2 regions of the Bradyrhizobium sp. HKCCYLRH3073 genome follow, and region 1 is predicted to be linked to the other one. Evidence: riboswitches for the same ligand, from Rfam matches in the RefSeq annotation. Region 1 holds a riboswitch; the other holds the start of a gene.
The links. Region 1 has a riboswitch for S-adenosylmethionine ahead of metX (homoserine O-acetyltransferase MetX). Riboswitches for the same ligand answer to the same signal wherever they lie in the genome.
Positions count from the first base shown of each region.

Region 2: another riboswitch for S-adenosylmethionine. It lies ahead of ACQR1X_RS29880 (O-succinylhomoserine sulfhydrylase); the one in region 1 lies ahead of metX (homoserine O-acetyltransferase MetX).

Region 1 is NZ_JBNPUD010000030.1:2,256-13,076, reverse strand. Features, by position in the region: gene ACQR1X_RS32400 (GIY-YIG nuclease family protein) at 98-388, opposite strand; gene metW (methionine biosynthesis protein MetW) at 727-1,389, opposite strand; gene metX (homoserine O-acetyltransferase MetX) at 1,393-2,646, opposite strand; SAM riboswitch at 2,729-2,808, opposite strand; gene ACQR1X_RS32385 (chorismate mutase) at 3,004-3,837, shown strand; gene hisC (histidinol-phosphate transaminase) at 3,875-4,972, shown strand; gene ACQR1X_RS32375 (prephenate/arogenate dehydrogenase family protein) at 4,969-5,904, shown strand; gene ACQR1X_RS32370 (DUF2125 domain-containing protein) at 5,907-7,091, opposite strand; gene ACQR1X_RS32365 (gamma-glutamylcyclotransferase) at 7,191-7,787, shown strand; gene ACQR1X_RS32360 (lysophospholipid acyltransferase family protein) at 7,791-8,558, opposite strand; gene ACQR1X_RS32355 (YdcF family protein) at 8,571-9,284, opposite strand; gene ACQR1X_RS32350 (cell division protein FtsX) at 9,540-10,508, opposite strand; gene ftsE (cell division ATP-binding protein FtsE) at 10,501-10,821, opposite strand, start outside.
Region 2 is NZ_JBNPUD010000019.1:73,998-84,818, forward strand. Features, by position in the region: tRNA gene ACQR1X_RS29840 (tRNA-Gly) at 546-619, opposite strand; gene ACQR1X_RS29845 (SPW repeat protein) at 835-1,263, shown strand; gene ACQR1X_RS29850 (methylated-DNA--[protein]-cysteine S-methyltransferase) at 1,434-2,006, shown strand; gene ACQR1X_RS29855 (helix-turn-helix transcriptional regulator) at 2,083-2,922, shown strand; gene ACQR1X_RS29860 (VOC family protein) at 2,975-3,334, shown strand; gene ACQR1X_RS29865 (SRPBCC family protein) at 3,345-3,746, shown strand; gene ACQR1X_RS29870 (MATE family efflux transporter) at 3,751-5,229, opposite strand; gene ACQR1X_RS29875 (2'-deoxycytidine 5'-triphosphate deaminase) at 5,359-6,465, opposite strand; SAM riboswitch at 6,578-6,657, shown strand; gene ACQR1X_RS29880 (O-succinylhomoserine sulfhydrylase) at 6,736-7,944, shown strand; gene ACQR1X_RS29885 (GDSL-type esterase/lipase family protein) at 8,077-9,237, opposite strand; gene ACQR1X_RS29890 (SGNH/GDSL hydrolase family protein) at 9,251-10,009, opposite strand; gene ACQR1X_RS29895 (OpgC domain-containing protein) at 10,009-10,821, opposite strand, start outside.

The sequences.
Region 1 (10,821 bases):
ACCGCAGAAGAATCCACGCCATGCGCCTTGTCCAGCCTGCCTGAACCGGACAGCCGTGGGCTTGTCCCGGCCATCCACGTCGCTCCGCATCCACGGTCTACATTACAATCGTGTCGTAGAGATCGTCCCAGTCGGGGTTGCTTGCAACGATCAGCCCAACTTTCCACGCGCGCGACCAATGCTTGATGTTGTGCTCGCGCTGGATCGCGCTCTGGATTTCGTCGAAGACCTCGAAGTAGACGAGACGCTTCAAGCCATATCGCTTGGTAAAGCCATCAACGAGGCCGCATCGATGCTGATAGACGCGTTGCACAAGATCACTGGTCACGCCGACATAGAGCGTGCCATTCGGACGATTGGTCATGAAATACACGTAGCCACCCGCCATTGCGGGATACTACGGTGAGACATTGCCACGAGCAACATGCCAACTGATTTGCTCGTCATGCACGGGCTCCGTCCCGGGCATCCACGTGGCTCTCGGAATGCCGAACGACGTGGATAGCCGGGACACGTCCGGCCATGACGACGGAGAGAGACGACGACCATCGCTCGCTCCATGCTGGATCGCTATTGGGTTACTCGTCATGCCCGGGCTTGTCCCGGGCACCCACGCGGGTCTCGGAATGCCGAACGACGTGGATGGCCGGGACAAGCCCGGCCATGACGGTGGAGAGAGCGAGCGCCAAACGCCGACAGCGCGCCCGGGACTGCAGTGTCTGAGCCCTACCGCCGCTCACCCCGGCTCAGCAGAAACACCCCCTGTTCGCCGAACATGTTCCAGAACCACCAGGGCATCGCGACGCGCAAGGGGCGGCCGTAGCTGTCAAGCGCGACGGCGCGTTCCATCTTGACGTCGATCTCGTCGCAGAGCTGCACGAAGTCCTTGATGGTGCAGAAATGAATGTTCGGCGTGTCGTACCAGGTGAAGGGCAGATTGTCGGTGCGCGGCATGTGGCCACCGACCAGCAGCTGCAGCCGCAGCCGCCAGAAGCCGAAATTCGGAAAGGTGACGATGGCGCGGCGGCCGATGCGCAGCAGGTTCTCCAGCACGACCTTGGGCTGCCGCGTCGCCTGCAGGGTCTGCGACAGAATCACGTAGTCGAACGCGTCGTCCGGATAGTCGACGAGATCCGTATCGGCGTCGCCCTGCACCACCGCGAGCCCCTTGGCGACGCAATGGTTGACGCCCTCGCGGGACAGCTCGATGCCGCGGCCGTCGATGCCGCGGCTTTCCAGCAGTTGCAGCAGATCGCCATCGCCGCAGCCGATGTCGAGCACCTTGGAGCCGCGCTCGACCATGCCGGCGACGAGCAGATGATCGGGCCGATAGGCCAGCACCTCGCCGCCAGTAAAGCCGTTCAGCGGCAGCACACCCTGCAGGCTCATGGCTCAGTCTCCCTTCGCATGGGCAAGCCCGCGCGCCTTGCCGGCGGAATCGAGAAACGCGCTGGCGATCTCGAAGAACTCGGGGACATCGAGCAGGAACGCGTCGTGGCCCCGGTCGGTCTCGATCTCGGCGAACGACACCCGCGCGCTGGAGGCGTTGAGCGCATGCACCAGCGCGCGCGACTCCGCGGTCGGAAACAGCCAGTCGCTGGTGAACGACACCACGCAAAAACGGGTCTTGATGCCGCGAAACGCCGCCGCCAGCACGCCGTCATGGTCGCCGGCGATGTCGAAATAATCCATCGCCCGCGTCAGATAGAGATAGGAGTTGGCGTCGAAGCGCTCGACGAAGGACGATCCCTGGTAGCGCAGGTAGCTCTCGACCTGGAAATCGGCGTCGAAGGAGAACGTCGGCAGCTCGCGGTCCTGCATGCGGCGGCCGAACTTGCGATGCAAGGCGGCGTCGGAGAGGTAGGTGATGTGCGCAGCCATGCGCGCCACAGCCAGGCCGCGATGCGGATGCGTGCCCTTGTCGGCGTAACGGCCGTGATCCCAGTCGGGATCGGCCATCACGGCCTGGCGGCCAAGCTCGTGGAAGGCGATGTTCTGCGCCGAGTGGCGCGTCGCGCAGGCGATCGCGAGATTGGCGAACACGCGCTGCGGATAGGCCACCGTCCATTGCAGCGCCTGCATGCCGCCCATCGAGCCGCCGACCACGGCGAACAGCGTGTCGATGCCGAGATGATCGATCAGCATCGCCTGCGCCCGCACCATGTCGGGGATGGTGATGATCGGGAAATCGAGCCCCCACACCTTGCCGGTGGCGGGGTTCAGCGAGGCCGGCCCGGTCGAGCCCATGCAGCCGCCGATCACGTTGGAGCAGATGATGAAATAGCGACTGGGATCGAGCGGGCGGCCGGGACCGACCAGCGTCTCCCACCAGCCGGGCTTGCCGGTGACGGGATGGCGGTTGGCGACGTGCTGGTCGCCGGTCAGCGCGTGGCAGACCAGCACCGCGTTCGACCGGTCGGCATTGAGCTCGCCGTAGGTCTGGTAGGCGATCTGGAACGGCGACAGGTCGACGCCGCAATCGAGCCTGAGCGGCTTGTCGGCGCCGAACTGCGCCACCGGCGAGCTCGGATGATCGACCTCGTGCGAGCGCTCGTCGGGCGCGACCGTGCGCAACGCGGATGTAGGCGTCGCAGATTTGGACGTCGCAGATTTGGACTTCGGCGTCAGACCTGTCATGTCTCTCACCCCAGCCATCCGGCCAGGGCTCCCGAACCACGTGACACATCAGGCCATGAAAAACCCGGCCTGAACTGGGGTTCGGCCGGGATCGATAACGTCCCCGGCCTGTTTAGCGAGTTTTTTAACGTGGCTGCAAGCCGGCCGGCTCAAATGACCACGGAACGGGCAGAAACTAGTCCCGCGGGCGCTATTCGTCAAGGCAAGCTGGGGTTGACCGTTGGTCGGGCGCTCTGCCGCAGGTCAGCCAAGCCTGGATGGCGCAAGGTAAACTTGCTGTTGCGCAGGTCCGCGGCATCGGAGAGAACGGCATCCGTTCCTTTGGCCGCAGGTTTTCCCGTGGCCTCGCGAAGAGTGACACGGACCATGTCGAACCCGCCGCCCGCCCCGCCCTCGCTCGCCGATCTGCGCAAGGAGATCGATGCCATCGATGAGCAGGTCCATCAGTTGCTGATGAACAGGGCCGACATCATCGACCGGCTGATCAAGGTCAAGAAGACCCAGGAGGTCGGCTCGGCGTTCAGGCCCGCGCGCGAGGCCGACATGATGCGCCGCCTGGTGCAGCGCCATCGCGGCATCCTGCCGCTCGACACCGTCGAGGGGATCTGGCGCGTGATCGTCTCGACCTTCACCTATGTGCAGGCGCCGTTCTCGGTTCATGCCGACGTGTCGGTCGGCGAATCCGCGATGCGCGATTCCGCCAGGTTCCATTTCGGATTCGTGGTGCCCTACGTGCCGCATTTCAGCGCGCAAGCCGCGGTCGAGGCTGTGGCGCGCTCGAAGGGCGATCTCGCGCTGGTGTCGACGACCTCCGGCCATACGCCGTGGTGGATCACGCTCGAGCCCGTGGGCGCGCCAAAGATCATCGCGCGGATGCCGTTCATCGAGCGCGCCGACCATCCCGCCGCGCTGCCGGTGTTCGCGGTGTCGCGCGTCGCCGACGATGCGCTGGTGCTCGAGGTCGAGACCTGGAGCATCCGCGTCTCCGGCTGGAATGCGCAGGTGTCGCGGGCGCTGTCGCCGCTCGCCGACGTCATCGCGGTGCCCGATACCGCCTTCGACGGCGCCGCACTGCTGGTATCGATCGAGTCGCCGTCGAACCTCGACAAGATCAGGGCTGCCCTGATCGCGGCGGGCGCCTCGGTACGCTCCGCCGCCCTCGTCGGCGGCCATGCGAAACGCTATACGGTTCCGAGCTGAGACGCCCCGCGCCAGTGATGATTTTCCGGAGTTGACGATGAACCGCCCCGTGCCGAACCCCGGCATCCTCGATATCGCGCCCTATACACCGGGCAAGAGTCCCCAGCCGGAGCCGGGCCGCAAGGTTTTCAAACTGTCGGCCAATGAGACCCCGTTCGGCCCCTCGCCGAGGGCGATCGAGGCATTCAAGAGTGCGGCCACTCACCTGGAAGATTATCCGGAAGGGACTTCACGGGTGCTGCGCCAGGCGATCGGCCGCGCCTACGGCCTCGATCCCGACCGCATCGTCTGCGGCGCCGGCTCCGACGAGATCCTCAATCTGCTGGCACACACCTTTCTCGGCCAAGGCGACGAGGCGATCTCCACCGCCCACGGCTTCCTGGTCTATCCGATCGCGACCATGGCCTGCGGCGCCAGGAACGTGGTTGCCGCGGAGACGGAATATCGCACCGACGTCGACGCCATCCTTGCCGCGGTGACGCCGCGCACCAAGCTGGTCTGGCTCGCCAACCCGAACAACCCGACCGGCACCTACATCCCGTTCGACGAGGTCAAGCGGCTGCGCGCCGGTCTGCCCTCCCATGTCGTGCTGGTGCTCGACGCCGCCTATGCAGACTATGTCTCGCGCAATGACTACGAGTTCGGGCTCGAGCTGGTCGCCACGACGGAGAACACCGTGGTCACCCATACGTTCTCGAAGATCCACGGGCTCGCGGCGCTCCGCGTCGGCTGGATGTTCGGCCCGGCGCATATCGTCGATGCGATCAACCGCATCCGCGGGCCGTTCAACGTTTCCTCACCGGCGATGCTCGCGGCGGTCGCCGCGATCGAGGACACCGCGCATCAGCAGATGTCGAAGACGCACACGGAAACGTGGCGCAACTGGCTGACCGAGGAGATCGGCAAGCTTGGGCTGAAGGTGACGCCGAGTGTCACCAATTTCATCCTGATCCACTTCCCGACCGACAAGGGCAAGACCGCGGTCGAGGCCGACGAATTCCTGACCCGGCGCGGCCTCGTGCTGCGCGCGCTCGCCAACTACAAGCTGCCGAACGCGTTGCGCATGACGATCGGCACCGAGGAGGCCAATCGTCTGGTCGTGGAGGCTCTCAGCGAATTCATGAGGGCGACATGAGCGTCGCGGGGCGATTCGAACGCGTCGCGCTGATCGGCTTCGGCCTGATCGGCGGCTCGATCGCGCGCGCGGCGCGGCTGCAGGGCGTGGCCGGCGAGATCGTCACCACGGCGCGCTCGGAGAAGACGCGCGCGCGTGTCGCCGAGCTCGGCGTCGTCGACCGCGTCGTCGCGAGCAATGAAGAGGCGGTCAAGGACGCCGATCTCGTCATCCTCTGCATTCCCGTCGGCGCCTGCGGTCCGGTTGCGGCCGAGATCGCGCCGCATCTGAAGCCGGGCGCCGTCGTCTCCGACGTTGGCTCGGTGAAAGGCGCGATCGTGCGCGACATGGCGCCGCATCTTCCGGCGAACGTCCACTTCGTGCCGGCCCATCCCGTGGCCGGCACCGAGAATTCCGGGCCCGATTCCGGCTTCGCCGAGCTGTTCATCAACCGCTGGTGCATCCTGACGCCGCCCGACGGCGTCGATGCCGGCGCGATCGATCGTCTGCGTGCATTCTGGACGGCGCTCGGCGCCAAGGTCGAGATCATGACGCCGGACCATCACGACCGCGTGCTCGCGATCACCAGCCACCTACCGCATCTGATCGCCTACACCATCGTCGGCACCGCCGACGAGCTGGCGCAGGTGACCGAGTCCGAGGTGATCAAATTCTCCGCCGGCGGCTTCCGCGACTTCACCCGCATCGCCGCCTCCGATCCGACGATGTGGCGCGACATCTTCCTGAGCAACAAGGATGCCGTGCTCGACATGCTCGGCACCTTCACCGAGGACCTGTCGAAGCTGACGCGGGCGATCCGGCGCGGCGACGGCGAGGCGCTGTTCGATCACTTCACCCGCACGCGCGCGATCCGCCGCGGCATCGTCGATATCGGCCAGGATTCGGCGGCGCCGGATTTCGGCCGGCCGCTGCCGCAGTTGAAGAAGAGCTGAGGTCAGAACAGCGGCGGGACACGGGCGACCTTGAACGGACCGAGCACGACGACGCCGTCGGAGAACCGCAGCGGGAAGGTCCGCGCCTTGCGGCCTTCGAGGGTGGCCTCCTTGCCGAGCGCATTGATGCCGAGTGCGACGCCGACATTGGCGTTCTGCTTGACGATCTTGCCGAGGCCAGGAATGGCGCGGTCGAGCGCACCGAGCAGGTTGTTGACGTCCTGCGACTTCACACCGGGCGCCACGCGGTCGAGCGTTCCCTGCGGCACGCCGTTCTCGAGCATCTTGTCGAGGCCGAGCGCCGGGATGACCTTTTCGATCCCGGCGACCGTCATCTGCACCTCGCCATCGATGTTGCCGTTGGCGGTCAGGCTGAGCGTGCCCGAGGCAACGGCGAGCAACTCGCCCTGCTGGATGCGCGATTGGACGATCTCGACATGACCGCCGGCGGCCTGGATCTCGCGAAACCGCTCCGGCCAGGGTTTGGGCCGGAAGTCCTTCAGACCGGTGACGCGGGCCTGGATGTCGGCATTGAACGGTTCGGCCAGGAGCGGATGACCGCCCTGGATGCTGCCGTTTTCGATCTGCAGCGCAGTCTCCAGCACCGGATGATCCGACGGCGTGCCCTCGGCGAGACGGCCGTGCAATTCGGCATGATCGGCGCGCGCTGCGGGCACGGCGGTGTTGCCCTCGATGCGGTCGATGGTCGGTTGTTCGAACACGAGGTCGGCGCGCTGCGGCGGCCCCGGGAGGCCGCGGACGCTGGCCTCGCCGACGCGCCAGTTCACGGAGAACGACGCCGTTCCACGACCATCGGCAATCGTCGCGGGTCCCTTGAACTCCGCGATGATCCGCTTCGGGTCCCAAACCTGGGCGACGACGAGGATCTCGTCGAGCTTCGCATTCATCAAGGGCGTACCGGCCGCCTGCGAAAACAGTGCCACGCTTGGATCCGTGCAGCGGACCTCGAGCCGGAACGGGAAGCCCGCGACCGAGCGCTTCGCGCAGTCATAGACGCGTCCCGATTTTGCTTCGCGCGCACGCCAGGCGTCGGCCTGGACATCCACTTGCGAAGCGGCGAAGAACCAGAATGCGCTCCACGCAACAGCGGCGATCAGGAGCAGGACGGGAGCGATGAAAAGCCCCCAGCGAGAGCGCCTGCGCGGCGGTTGCGGCGAACGAGACATGCAGGACACCCTTTGGGCAGCAATTTTGGCAATTCGGCGATCACGGATTGTGTATCTAAATTAACAATTCGCGAGCACCGTACTTAGGCTTCCGCATTGATGTCCGCAATGACCCTCTCCGAACCCGACCTTCCCGATGGCGACCTCTGGGTGTTCGGCTATGGCTCGCTGATGTGGCGCCCTGGCTTCGACTTCGTCGAGCAGGTGCCGGCTCGGCTGATCGGCGAGCATCGCGCGCTGTGCGTCTACTCGTTCGTCCACCGCGGAACGCCGGAGAAGCCGGGCCTCGTGCTCGGTCTCGATCGCGGCGGCGCGTGTCGCGGCATTGCGTTTCGGGTCGCAGCAGACAAGCGCGACGAGACCATCGCCTACTTGCGGGCGCGTGAGCAGGTGACCTCGGTCTATCGCGAAGTGACGCGCTCGGTTTGGCTTGAAAACGAAGCGCGCGAGCGGGTGAGCGCATTGGTCTACGTGGTCGATCGCGGCCATGTGCAATATGCAGGCCGGCTGTCGCCGCAGGAGCAGTTGCGCCATGTGCGCCAGGGTCACGGCCAGTCCGGCGCCAATCGCGACTACGTGATCTCGACCGTGAAGGCGATCGAGGCGCAGGGCTTTCGCGATACGCAGTTGCATCGGCTGGCGACGATGCTGCACGATGACGGCCACTCGCTGCATCCTGCGCCAGGCAAGACATAGCCCTCAAGCCTTCACCGGCGCCCGCACCCCGCCAAACAACTGCGCCTGTTCCGCTTGCCCCGCGGCGACGAGCCGGCCGGTCGCCTCTTCGATGACACCCTGAATCCGCGCCATGAACTCATCGCGCGGCAGGCCAGGCGGCAGCGGATCGAGAAACTCCACGACGAGCGTGCCCGGATAGCGCAGAAATGTGCGGCGTGGCCAAAACAAACCCGAATTCAGGGCCACCGGCAGGCAGGGTACGCCGCAATCCGTGTAGATCAAACCGACCCCGCCCTTGTAGTCCGGCGGTGCGCCCGCCGGGCGCCGGGTGCCTTCCGGGAAGATCACGAACTGACGGCCATGCTTCACCTCCTCCGCCGCCCGCCGCATCACCTGCTTCAACGCGCGGGCGCCGGAGCTGCGGTCGATCGCGATCATGTCCGCCTTGACGAGATACTGTCCGAACAAGGGAATGCGCAGCAGCTCGCGCTTGAGAACGAAGAATGGCGCATCGAAGAAATGCAGCAGCGAGATCGTCTCCCACATCGACTGATGCTTGGCGGCGACGATCAGCGGCCCCTTCGGGATCTTCTCGACGCCGCGATATTCGACGCGGATGTTGCAGACGACGCGCATCAACACGATGTTGCTCTGCGCCCACCAGTTGGCGACGCGCAGCAGCGCCTTGCGGGGCATCGCCAGGGTCGGCAACGCGATCAGCGCCCAGAGCACGAAGTTCGGGTAGAACAGGATGTTGAACAGCAGCGAACGCAGGAAGATCGAGACCATCAGAAACCCAGTTCAATTGGCTTGCGCCGTCGTCGGTCGGCGCGACACCGAGCCGGTTGGCGGATCGACCTCGGGCACGAGATCGAGGCCGAGGTCGGCCAGCCGCAGCCGCATCTCGGCGGCGACATATTTGGCGTATTCGGACAGCAGAAGTCGCACCGTCGGCGCGCTGGTCCACCACGGCTCGTCGCGCCATTTCTCGCCGACGACGGCATATGGAATGAGATCCATGCTTGGCATCGCATGCGAGAGTTCGACGATGGCCCGGGGCATGTGATAGTTCGACGTCACCACGATCAGCGACTTGAAGCCGCGCTCGCTGGCCCATCGCCGCGTCTGCGCGGCGTTGCTGCGGGTGTTGATCGCCGAATAATCCAGATCGACGCAGCAGTTGATGAATGATCGCGCCTCGGGCAGCGACCGGGTGATGTCGCTGGCCTCGTTGGTCGGATGCACGCCGGAGATCAGCAGCCGCCGGCCATAGCCTCCCGCCAGGAGTTCCACCGCGTCCGATACGCGTGACGAGCCGCCGGTCAGGACCACGATTCCGTCCGCCTTGCGCTCGGGCTGGATCTCGGCGCCCCGCAATTGCGAGAGGAAGCCGACGAAACCGACCGCCGCGACGAAGAAACCGACCCCGAGCGTCGCCACGGCGCCCGCGACCGTCCGCCACACCGCCACGGTGAGCGGCAGCTTTCGCCTGCTATGGTCGGTCTCCGGCTCCATGCAACGCCTGGCTTGTCCTTGCCTGCCTGCGCGCGGCGCCATGCCGTCGCGCGATCCCGTCGTTCAAGTCCGGGAACGCAGGCAGGTTTCGCCGGCCTCCCGATCACGTTCGCTCGCCGCCGATCCTGGCGCGCGACCTCCGCCGTGTTCGTGACCCAGCTCACCCCGTCCTGCCTCATCCCGGCGCAGACGATTTTAGGCGGTTTTCGGGCCAAGTGAAATCCGCAACGAGACGGCTGGGGATAGAAGCCGCCATCAGTCGATGCTCGCCAGCGTCGTGAACAGGGTCCGGCGTGCGGCCCAGCCGGTCACCGCGGCGATCACCACGGCCTGCAGCGCGATCGCGACATAGCCGAGCGGGCGCAGCGAGAACGTCCCCAGCAACGCCGCGAACTGATCGCCGACGGGGGTGCCGGAGAACCAGTTGGCGATCGACTCAGAGAATCCGAATCCGAGCATCGCAAGGCCGCCGCCGATCACGCCCCCCTCCAGTCCGAGCTGCAGGAAGTGCCGCAGGAAGTGATTGGCGATGTAGCGGTCGCCGGCGCCGACGAAGTGCAGCACCTCGACGATCGGCCGGTTCGCGGCCATCGCGCCGCGGGTCGCGAACGACACCGAGATGATGGTGGCCGCGATCACCAGCACGAGAATGCCGAAGCCTGCAAACAGGGTCGCGCCGGTCATCGAGCGCATCCGCTCGATCCAGGCGCGATGGTCGTCCACGCTGGCGGTCGGCGCAACCTGGGTCACGCGGGTGCGCAGGGCGTTGAGATCGAAGCTGGTGCCGGGCTGGACGCGCGCAATGATCACGCGCGGCACCGGAAGCTCGTCGAACGACAGGCCGCTGCCGAGCCACGGCTCCAGCAGCTTGCTGGATTCCTCCTTGGTGAAGGGCCGGACCTCGACGATGCCCGACTGCCCCCGCATCGCGTCCGTCACCAGGGCAATGTCACGCTCGATGTCGCGGCCGGCCTTGGGACGGACCTGGACCGTGATCTCGCTCGCCACCTCCGACTGCCACTCGGCCGCGGACTCGCTGACCAGCAGCACGCCACCGGTCGTGATCGAGGCCAGGAAGGTCATGATCGCGACCACGGCGACCAGCGCGCGGCCCGCGATCGAGGCGCGCGGCACGATCGGCGACACGATGCGGGCCTGCGCCGGCAGTTGCGGGCGGTCGTCGCCGAGATCGACCAGAAGGCCGCGATCGTCTACGCTACTCATAGATGTGCAATCGTCCCTGATGCAGCACCAGCCGGCGGGCCTCGTATTGGTCCATCAGCGTGATGTCATGGGTTGCGATGATCACCGCCGTGCCCGAGCGGTTCAGCTCGATGAATAGCCGCAGAAGGCGGCGACCCAGTGTCGGATCGACGTTGCCGGTCGGCTCGTCCGCGAGCAGCAGCTGCGGCCGCGAGATCACGGCGCGCGCGATCGCCGCGCGCTGCTTCTCGCCGCCCGACAGGATCGGCGGCAGCGCATCCATGCGCTCGCCGAGGCCGACCCATTTCAGGAGGTCGATGACCTCCTTGCGGTA
Region 2 (10,821 bases), on a different contig from region 1:
TCTATGATTGTAATGAAAATACATACACGCGAAACTTGCGCCATCAGGACTTTCTAGTCAATTGAAATACACCTTAAAGGTGTATTCGATGGCAGTTTTTCGAGGATGAGAGGCGTGATCATGTCCCAGCTGCATCTTGGCAACCGGACGATCTTCAGAACCGCTCCTCCGGCCGGCCGCCGTGTCGTCAGCCGCGCAGGTTGAGGAAGCCAGGGCCGCAACGACGCTCCGGCGCGCGCACGGTCCCTGCCCGTCAGTCGATCGCGACAGCCAAAAGGTCTGCACCTGCCGCGACGCCCATCTTCACGATCTCCCGCGAACGTCGGGTTGGTGTCAGGTTCGAGACCGCGCGGTCCTGATCGATTTGCAGCGAAAGTGCGGAGCGGCAGGGGAGGTCCGCCCTCCACCGGGCGCGCGCAACGCATACCGTCCTGACGCCGCAGCTGCACCTCATCGCGCAGCATAGACCGCGTACTCGTCTTATCCGGCGCTATCGGAAGCGGTGGACAATTCACCTTCGCATTGTCGGCATCCAATGCGGAGCTTGGAGCGGGCGAAGGGAATCGAACCCTCGTATGCAGCTTGGGAAGCTGCCGTTCTACCATTGAACTACGCCCGCGCTCGCCAATGCTTAGCCGACACGATGCGTTTCGCCAAGCGGCTTGTTGCCGCGCGATCTGCGGGCCCAGACGGCGAACGCGAAAGGTCTGCGATGGCCGGATCGCCCGATCGTGATCGGTCGCAACCGCAAGTCTCGGGAACAGATTGGGCGATCTCGCCTTGCCATTGGAGCCGGCGCTCGCGTCGCCGCGCCGTGTGCTGGGAGTTCACATCATGCAGAGCCATGGCCACAAGTCTCCGACCGCCCCCTCGAAAACCCTCGCCTTCATGTCGGGCCCGTCGGCGCTCGACCTCTACACGCTCGGTTGCGGCCTGTTCCTGGCCTTCGCGCCCGCGCTGTTCGGCTTCGCGCGCAGCGCCGGCCGGATCGATGCTGAGCTGGCGGGAGCTGCCGTCGTCGCGCTCTCGTTCGGCGGCCTCGTGGCGTTCGCCGATTGGGAGGAGTGGCTGAAGGTTGCGCTTGGCGTATGGCTGATTGCAGCGCCGTGGCTGCTCGGGTTCGCGCATACATCGGCGATGCATGTCAGCATCACGGTCGGGATCGCCGTGACCTTCCTAAGCCTCCTCGAGCTGTGGCTCGCGCATGATCCTGATTTTGCTGGCGATCGCACCGGAATGGTGAGCCGCTCGTCTGAGCTCTGATCGATCGCGTCTCGCCTGCGACAACAGAGATCGCAACGCAACGCTTGACAACCATCACCCAAATCAGGGCAAACCCGCCCCCGTCACGCCGCGCTGTTAACACTTTGTAAACAAAGTTGATGCGGGCGATCGTGACGATGATATGATGTGCGTGGGGTTGGGGTGGCGTCATGGGGCGTGGGTATACGATCTTTGATACGGCCCTCGGCCGTTGCGGCATTGCATGGAGCGATGCCGGAATCACCGGCGTACAATTGCCGGAAGCGCGGGAAATCGAGACGCGGCGGCGCCTGTTTCGTCAGTTTCCCGACGCACGGGAGCAGCGCTCGTGTTCGAATACTGAACTCGCCATCGAAGGCATCGCGGCCATGCTGCGCGGGCAGGAGGTCGACTTCTCCGACGTTGCGCTCGACCTCGACGGCGTCACGCCCTTCAACCAGCGCGTCTACGATTGCATTCGCGCGATTCCGCGCGGCGAGACGCGCACCGCCGACGCGATCGCAGACGAACTGCACGTGCCCAAGGCGCTGAACTCGATCGCGCAGGCACTGACCAAGAATACGTTCGTCCTGATCGTCCCTTGCCATCGCGTCCGCGACATCGGCAACGGCCTCGACAAGCCGTCGCCCAACAGCGGCATCGTCTCCAAGCGTCGGCTGCTGTCGCTCGAAGGCGCACGGCCTCATGCGGGCCTGACGCTGTTCGACGCGTTTCTCGCCGTCGACCGGCCGCGCGCGTCGTAAGCGGACGCCTCGCGTCGCGCGATATTATCTCGCGCATCGCCCTCCACTTTCCTCCGCAATGCGCTAGATTTGCAGGATGACCGCCACCATCCTGTTCGAAAGCCGTGACGTCACCGTGTCCGAGTTCCGCTGTGCAGCGATGCCGGGCGAGCGTCCCTATGTCGAGCAGTATGCCGGCTACTCGCTGTCCTATGTGCGCAAGGGCAGCTTCGGCTGTCGGCACCGCGGCCGCGTCTTCGAGCTGGTCACCGGCGCGCTGCTGGTCGGGCATCCCGGCGATGAGTTCATGTGTACGCACGACCACGTCTGCGGCGACGAATGCCTGTCGTTCTTCTTCGACGATGCGCTGATCGACGAGATCGGCGGCGACAGGCAGGCCTGGCGGGCCGGCGCGATGCCGCCGCTGCCGGAGCTCATGGTCCTCGCTGAGCTCGCAGAGGCCGTCGCCGCGCGCGAGCAGACCCTGGGCCTCGACGAGATTGGCCATATCATCGCCAGCCGCTTCGTCGCGACCGCCACGGGCCAGCAGGCGCGCGCCGCGACACCAGGCCCTCGCGACCGGCGGCGCGCGGTCGAGAGCGCGTTGTGGATCGACGACAATGCGCATGATGACATCGACCTGGCGGCTGCGGCAGGCGAGGCCGGCGTCAGCCCGTTTCATTTCCTCCGGATGTTCGCCGCTACGATCGGCGTGACGCCGCATCAATATCTGATCCGCTCCCGCCTGCGGCACGCCGCGCGGCGCCTCAGCGAGGAGGATACGCCGGTCACCGCCATCGCCTACGATTCGGGCTTTGCCGATCTGTCGAATTTCACCCGCACCTTCGCGCGCGCTGCCGGCGTGTCGCCGGCGAAGTTTCGCAAGGCCTCGCGCGGCGAGCGCAAGATTCTCCAAGACCGTCTGAGCCGCCATTGATTGGATGATCCCGGCGCGTGCGGCAGCCGCATGCGAAGCATGGAGATCATCGATGTACGATCATATCGGCCTCAGGGTCGGCAATCTCGACGCCAGCGTCCGCTTCTACACCGCCGCGCTGGCGCCGCTCGGCCACATCCTCTGCTCCAAGGACGAGGCGTCGGCGGGAATCGGCCCGAAGGGGGAGCCGGCGCTGTGGCTGTATCTCGACAAGGGCGCCAGCAAAGGCACCGCGCATATCGCGTTCCGCGCCAAGGACCACGCGGCGGTCGCCAGATTCCACAGCGAGGGTTTGAAGGCAGGAGGCGGCGACAATGGCGGCGCCGGGCCGCGCACGGACTACAGCCCGACCTATTACGCCGCCTTCCTGATCGATCCCGACGGCAACAACGTCGAAGCCGTATGTCCGTGAGGTCAGCGTCATGGCATCCATCCAAAAGGACATTCCGATCGCGGCCCCGGCCGGTGCAGTGTGGGACGCAGTGCGCGATTTCGGCGCCGTTCATACCAGGGTGGCGCGCGGCTTCGTGACCGGCACCAGGCTCGACGGAGACGTCCGCATTGTCAGCTTCGCCAACGGCAGCGTGGTGCGCGAGCAGCTGGTCGACTGCAACGATCAGCGCCGGCGCCTCGTCTACGCCATCAGGAACGAACGCATCAGCCAGCACAGTGCGTCGTTTCAGATCATCGCGGAAGGCGAGGAGCGCTGCCGGGTGATCTGGACCACCGACGTGCTGCCGCACGAGATCGCGCCCTATATCGAGCAGCAGATGGAGCTCGGCGCGCGCGCGATGCAGGACACGTTGGGCAGGCTGCGCGGATAGCGGCTCAGCCGACACGCGCCGGGGGCGGCGCGTGCGCGTCAGGACCGCGTCCGGCCGCCAGCACGGCCGGGCGCAGCTCCAGCGCCGCGGCCGGCTTCGGCCCCCACCGCGTGAGCATGACGCTCGCGAGCGTCAGCACGCCGAGCAGCACCATCGAGGACGCCGCCAGCATGAAGAAGTCGCCCTCGGTCGCGGCATGGCTCAACAGATAAGAGCCACCTGCGGCGATGAACACGAGCCGCACCGTTTGCGCCAGCACCGGACCGATCACCCTGGCTGCGCCCTGCGAAGAGAAGTACATCGAGATCGCCAGGCCGATGAAGGCATACATCGGCGCGGCGACCTGCAGATAGTGCCGGCCGGCGCCGCGCGCGCTCTCGTCCTGGGTGAAGATGTCGACCCACAATTGTGGGACGATCGCGATCAGCGTCGACAGCGCGCCAACCGACGCGAACGACACCAGCCCCGCCGTCCAGGCGATGCGGCGGGCGCGCGCGATTCGCTGCGCGCCGATCGCCATGCCGACCATCGGCACCGAGGCCATGCCGACGGAGAAGGCGACCGTGGTCATCATAAATTCGAGCCGCGCGCCGATGCCGTAGCCGGCGAGCACCGCGGTGCCGAACGACGCCAGCATATGCGTGAAGATCGCGATCGACAGCACGGATTGCAGCGGCGAGAAGCAGGCGACGGCGCCGACCTTGAGAATGTCGGCGAACATCGCGCCGCTGATCCTGAGGCCGCGCAGCTTCGGCCGGACGCGCGCGCGCCCCGAAAATAGGTACCAGCCCATCACCGAGATGCTGACGCAGAACGCCAGCAGCGCGCCGGCGGCGACGCCGCGCATACCGAGCCCGAGGACCAGGCTGAGCGTGCCGCCCAGCACGATCTGCAGCATCGCCGAGCTCAGGATCATGAACGACGGCAGCTTCATGTTGCCGGTGCCGCGCAGGATGCCGGCCATCGAGTTCATCAGCCAGGGCAGGATCGCGCCGCCGAAGAAGATCTGCAGATAGGCCGTGGCATGGCTCAGCACCGCGCCGCGGCCGCCGAGCAACTCCAGCAAGGCCGGGCCGAACACCAGCATGCCGATCATGAAGGTCGCGCCGAACAGCAGCGCGATCAGCAGCGCATGCGAGGCGAGCGTCGAGGCGCGATCGGTGTCGCCGGCGCCCAGCGCCCGTGCGATCGCCGAGGCCACACCGCCGCCCATCGCGCCGCCGGACATCGTCATGGTCAGGATCACCAGCGGAAACACCAGCGCCATCGCCGCCAGCGCCTCGATGCCGAGCCGGCCGATATAGGAGGTCTCGGCAATGACGACGCAGGTGCCGGCCGTGTTGGCGATGATGTTCGGCCAGGCCAGCGACAGCAGGGTGCGCAGGATGGGTCCGTCGACGAGCTTATTCCGCATCGGCTTCTCGGGGGGCGGCAATGCACGCCCCTCGCCGACCGGATTGTCGGCCAGGCCGATCTCGGACATCTCAGCTCCCCCGCTCGGCCGCGCAGGTCGCGGCCATCTTATCGTTCGATTGCTTTCGCTTTCCTAGCACGGCGCTGGCGCGCGCCCTGTGCGGCAGGCGCATTGGGGGTGCGCGGCAGACGCAGCCGGCTAGAAGCGGAAGTGCTTGGAAAGCTTCAGGCCCTGGGCCTGGTAGTTGGAGCCGATGCGGCTGCCATACATCGCGTTGGGACGCGCCAGCATCTTCTCGTAGACCAGGCGGCCGACGATCTGGCCGTGCTCGAGGATGAACGGCACCTCGCGCGAGCGCACCTCGAGCACCGCGCGCGAGCCCTGCCCGCCGGCACCGGCATAGCCGAAGCCGGGATCGAAGAAGCCGGCATAGTGGACGCGGAATTCGCCGACCAGCGGATCGAACGGCACCATCTCCGCGGCGTAGTCCGGCGGCACCTGCACGGCTTCCTTCGAGGCCAGGATGTAGAACTCGCCGGGATCGAGGATGAGGCTGCCGTCGGGCCGTGCCTTGATCGGCTCCCAGAACTCCTCGACCGGATAGCCGGCGCGGCGGTCGACGTCGACGACGCCGGTATGGCGCTTGGCGCGGTAGCCGACATAGCCGTTCGCATTGCTGCCTGAGAGGTCGACGGACAGAGCGACACCGCCGGCGAGATCCGCATCATCGCGATCCACCAGCCGCTCGGCCTGGTGCAGCGCGATCAATTCGTCCTCCGACAGTACCGCGTCGCGATAGCGGAAGCGAACCTGGGACAGGCGCGAGCCTTCGCGCAACAGGACCGGAAACGTCTTCGGGCTGATCTCGGCATAGAGCGGACCGTGATAGCCGGCGCCGATCATGTCGAAGCGTCGCGTGCCGTCGGCGATCACGCGGGTGAAAACGTCGAGCCGGCCGGTCGAGCTCTTCGGATTGGCGGCCGCGACGATGTCCTTCGGCAGCGCCAGGCTCTCCAGCAGCGGCACGATGTAGACGCAGTTGGTCTCCAGAACCGCGCCGTCGGCGAGCGCGAACTCGTGCAGCTTCAATTCGTCGATGCGCTCGGCGACGGTCGATCCCGGCCCCGGCAGAAAGCTCGCGCGCACCCTGTAGGCGACGTCGCCGAGCCGCAGGTCCAAGCTCGCCGGCTGGATCTGGCTCTCGACGAAATCATATTCGGGAATGATCAGGCCGGCCTCCGCCATCGCCACGATCATGCGATCGGGGAGGATGCCGTGGGCGTCGGCGGGAAGCGAAAACGGCAAGGCCTGATCCTTTGCAGGCGCCGGAACGGCGGCTTGTGGAGCCAATATAGGGACTTTTGACCGGTTATCCGATGGCCGGCTTGACGGAAAGGCCGGTTGCGACTATGAGCACCACTTATCCCGTGGTGATTTGAGCCGGCCGGCTTGCAGCCACGTTAAATAAGTCGCTAAACAGGCCGGGGACGAATGTGATCCCGGCCTTGAGGAGTTTTCCCAGGCCGGTTTTTTTGTGCCCATCGCGCCGAGCGCGGTGGTCACGATGGAGGTCACATGTCGAAGTCCCCCGCGAAGGCGCCGGTGTCGTTCGCCCAGTATCGTCCCGAAACCCGGCTGGTGCATTCCGGCACCTTGCGCTCCGAATTCGGCGAGACCGCCGAAGCGCTCTATCTGACGCAAGGTTTCGTCTACGCCACGGCCGAGGAGTGCGAGGCGCGCTTCAAGGGCGAGGATCCCGGCTTCATCTATTCGCGCTTCTCCAATCCGACCACGGCGATGTTCGAGCGCCGCATGATCGAGCTCGAGGGCGCCGAGGCCTGCCGCTCGGCCGCAACCGGCATGGCTGCGGTCACCACCGCGATCCTGGCCCCCCTGCGGGCCGGCGATCACGTCGTCGCGGCCAAGGCGCTGTTCGGCTCGTGCCGCTACGTGGTCGAGGATCTCCTGCCGCGCTACGGTATCGAGTCGACGCTGGTCGATGGGCTCGATCTCGACCAGTGGCAGAAGGCGGTCAGGCCGAATACCAAGAGCTTCTTCCTCGAGAGCCCGACCAATCCGACGCTCGACGTGATGGACATTCCCGCGATCGCCGAGATCGCGCACGCCCATGGCGCGCGGCTGATCGTCGACAACGTGTTCGCCACGCCGATCTGGCAGAGCCCGCTCGCGCTCGGCGCGGACGTCGTCGTCTACTCCGCGACAAAGCACATCGACGGCCAGGGCCGCTGCCTCGGCGGCGTGATCCTGTCGTCGGAAGCCTTCATCGCCGAGCACATCCACAACTTCATGCGCCAGACCGGCCCGTCGATCTCGCCGTTCAACGCCTGGGTCCTGCTCAAGGGTCTGGAGACGCTCGCGGTGCGCGTGCGCGCGCAGACCGAGACGGCGGCCAAGGTCGCGGATTTTCTCGCCGCGCATCCGAAGATCTCGCGGCTGATCTATCCCGGACGCGAGGACCATCCGCAGGCGGCGACGGTCAAGAAGCAGATGCGCGCCGGCTCGACCCTGGTCGGCTTCGAGGTGAAGGGCGGCAAGGCGGCGGCGTTCCGTATGCTCAACGGATTGAGGCTCGCGCGCATCTCCAACAATCTCGGCGACGCCAAGACGCTGGTCACGCATCCCGCAACGACCACGCATCAGCGGCTGACGCCGGACGCGCGCGCCGAGCTCGGCATCAGCGAGGGCTTCATCCGCTTCTCCGCCGGGCTCGAGCATGCCGACGATCTGATCGAGGATCTCGACGCCGCCCTCAGCGCGGCGTAGCGAATGGCGAAGTGAGCGTCGCGAGTAGACCGATCTCATCGCTGCGCGCTACTCGTCATTCCTCATCCGCACATCACCTCCGGATCCCGGGTTCGCTCGCGCGGCGAGCGCCCCGGGATGACGCCCGCGGCGTCACATCGGCCGATAGGTCGGCACCTCGGCCGGCGCGTTGATGCCGAGCTTGACCTGGCCAACCGAGCGGATGATGTCGTCGCCGAGCAGTTGCGCGAAGCAGGCATAACCCCAATCGCTCATGTGCAAGCCGTCCGAGATCACGAACTCGTTCATCGGGATCGCCTGCCGCTCGTGCCAGTCGCGCATCACCTCGAAGCGCGGGAAGATGCCGGCGTGATGCAGCTCGGCGATGCGGCCGAGCAGCTTGTTCATGCGACCCGCGCTCTCCTGCCGCTCGTTCACGCGCGGCGAATATTGCAGATCGACCAGCACGACATCGGAGGCTGCCGCCTGGATCTTGGCGACGCCGTCCTCGACCAGCCTGGCGGTCTCGGCCGGATCGAGATCGCGCAGCACGGCATTGGTGCCGACCTGCCAGATCACGAGATCCGGGTGACGGTCGATCACCGACGTCTCGATCCGCTTCATCATCTCCGGCGCATCCTCGCCGCCGACGCCGGCATTGATGACGCTGATGTCGACCATCGGATATTGCCGGCGCAGCTGCGCGGCGAGCCGATTCGGATAGGTGTAGTCCGGCGCGCTCGCGCCATAGCCCTGCGTCGACGACGAGCCGAAGGCGACGATCACGATCGGCAGGCCGGAGGCGAGCTTGTTGGCGACGTGCGGCAGCGAAATGAAATTCTTCTTCGCGACGCCCTTCGGCGCCAGGCACGGCACGCGGTTGAAGATGTCGGTGGCCGATTTGGCGACCTGCTTGACCTTGTCGATCGCCCGCTCGGTGATGCTGCGCGATTGCGGCGGCGTGGCCGCGACGCCCTGCCCGGCTGCAGCCGGCGGCTGTGCATCGGTCATGGCCGGCGCGGTCGTCGCCGCAGGCGGCGCGGTCGTGGCCGCCGGGCGCACCGCGGCGATCGGCCCGCGCACCTGATCGTTCGCCTGCGCCAACGTGACGTGTCCGATGCTAGGTCGCAGCTCGCTGATCAGCGGAGTCTTCGGACCGGAGCTCTCCACATCGGACAGCGCGGCGGGTGCAGCCGGTGCTGCGCTCTGCGCCCGTACCGTCTGCGGGCTCAGCGCGAGGGCGATGGCAATGACCGCAACGGCCGAAAGCTTCTCCCATGTCCCGGATACGCGGTGACACTCATTCGACGTCATGAACGACATAATCCTAGTTCTGCTGCGCCGGCCCGATATGCGCCGCGTCGATGATGAACTTCGACAGCGCCCGGCCGATGCAGTCATGAACCTGCCTGGCCAGCTCGACCCCGTGCGTCGGATTGAACAGGTCGAAATCGCCCTGCTCGTTCCACTGCCGCATGATGGCAAACCGATCGAACAGCGGAATGTCGCGGTGCTGCGCCACCACACGCATGTTGTCGACATAGGGCGGCACGGAGATCAATGTTTCCGTCCGCGGACTGTATTGCAGATTCATCAAGACGACGTCAGCTCCTGCTTTCTGCAGCGTCGCCACACCGTCGTCGACCGCCTGCCGGAACTCATCAGGATCGATCGACCGCATGGCGTCGACCGTGCCGGTCTGCCAGATGACCAAATTAGGCCTTTTTCCTTCCACCAGTTTAACGAGATTGCCCGCGACTTCCTCGGCCGTCTTCTTGGGCTGCAGCTCGATGCTGAGATTGACGGCGACCGCCGGCAGCTTGTCCTTCAGCGCAGCCTGCAGACGGGCGGGGTACGCATTGGCGTCGGAGGTGTTGACGATCGAGGACGAGCGGCTTCCGACGACGAGAATATCGAGTGTGCGGCCGTTCTTGACGGCGTCTGCAACCTTCGGGAGCGGGCTCTCGGTGGTCAGCAGGTAGGCCGGCACCTCACAGTTCTGCGGCGCGTCTTCCGCGCGCGCGGAGGCCGCCAGCGAAACAGCCAGCGCCGCGATACCAAACCTTAACCACGAGACGGACTTCATCAGCCCCCTCCCGCCAGATCGGCGTTGCTGCGCGCACCTTTTCGCGCGGCGCCCTTATCGGCCTCACGCTTGTACCACGAAATCAACGACGCCACCCCCCACATGATGAGGATGCCGCAAAGGCTGATCACCGCGTGCATCATGGCGCCGCCGGACACTTCGGCAAGGACGAAGTGGCCCGCAAACGCCAGAAATACGCCAAGACAGAAGATCTCGAGCGAGTGTTGCCCACAAACAATCAGCGGGCGCAGCCACGGCGACTTCAACAGCGGCCAATCCTTGCGCAGATAGTGCACGGTGAGTGCTGCGAGTGCGAGGAAATGCGCGAAGCGCAACACGTCAAGGTCGGTCTTGTCGATCGGATACATCCACTGCTCGATTCGGCGCGGCATCAGATGGCCGAGCTGCGGGATGTACCAGGTCAAGGTCACGCAGAACGCCGCGACCAGATAGGCGACGCAGAGCCCGAGCGTGATCGGCGAGTTGATGATGCGCGACATGCGATGAGCACCGCCGAGCGCGCACCACGCACCGAACACGAACAGGAGCTGCCAGGCGAACGGGTTGAACGCCCAGAAGCCGTTCGGATAGGCCGTCAGATAGAGATCGAGCTCCCAGGTGAGTGCGTAGAGAACGACCGAGAGCCCGAGCGTGACATCCGGACGCCAGCGCATCAGCCACAGGATCAGCGGCAGGAACAGCATCAGCACGATGTAGAGCGGCAGCACGTCCATGTTGACGGGGCGGAAGCGCAGGATCAGCGCCTGCACGATGGTCACGTCCGGCTGCTTGAGAAAATCCATGATCCCCAT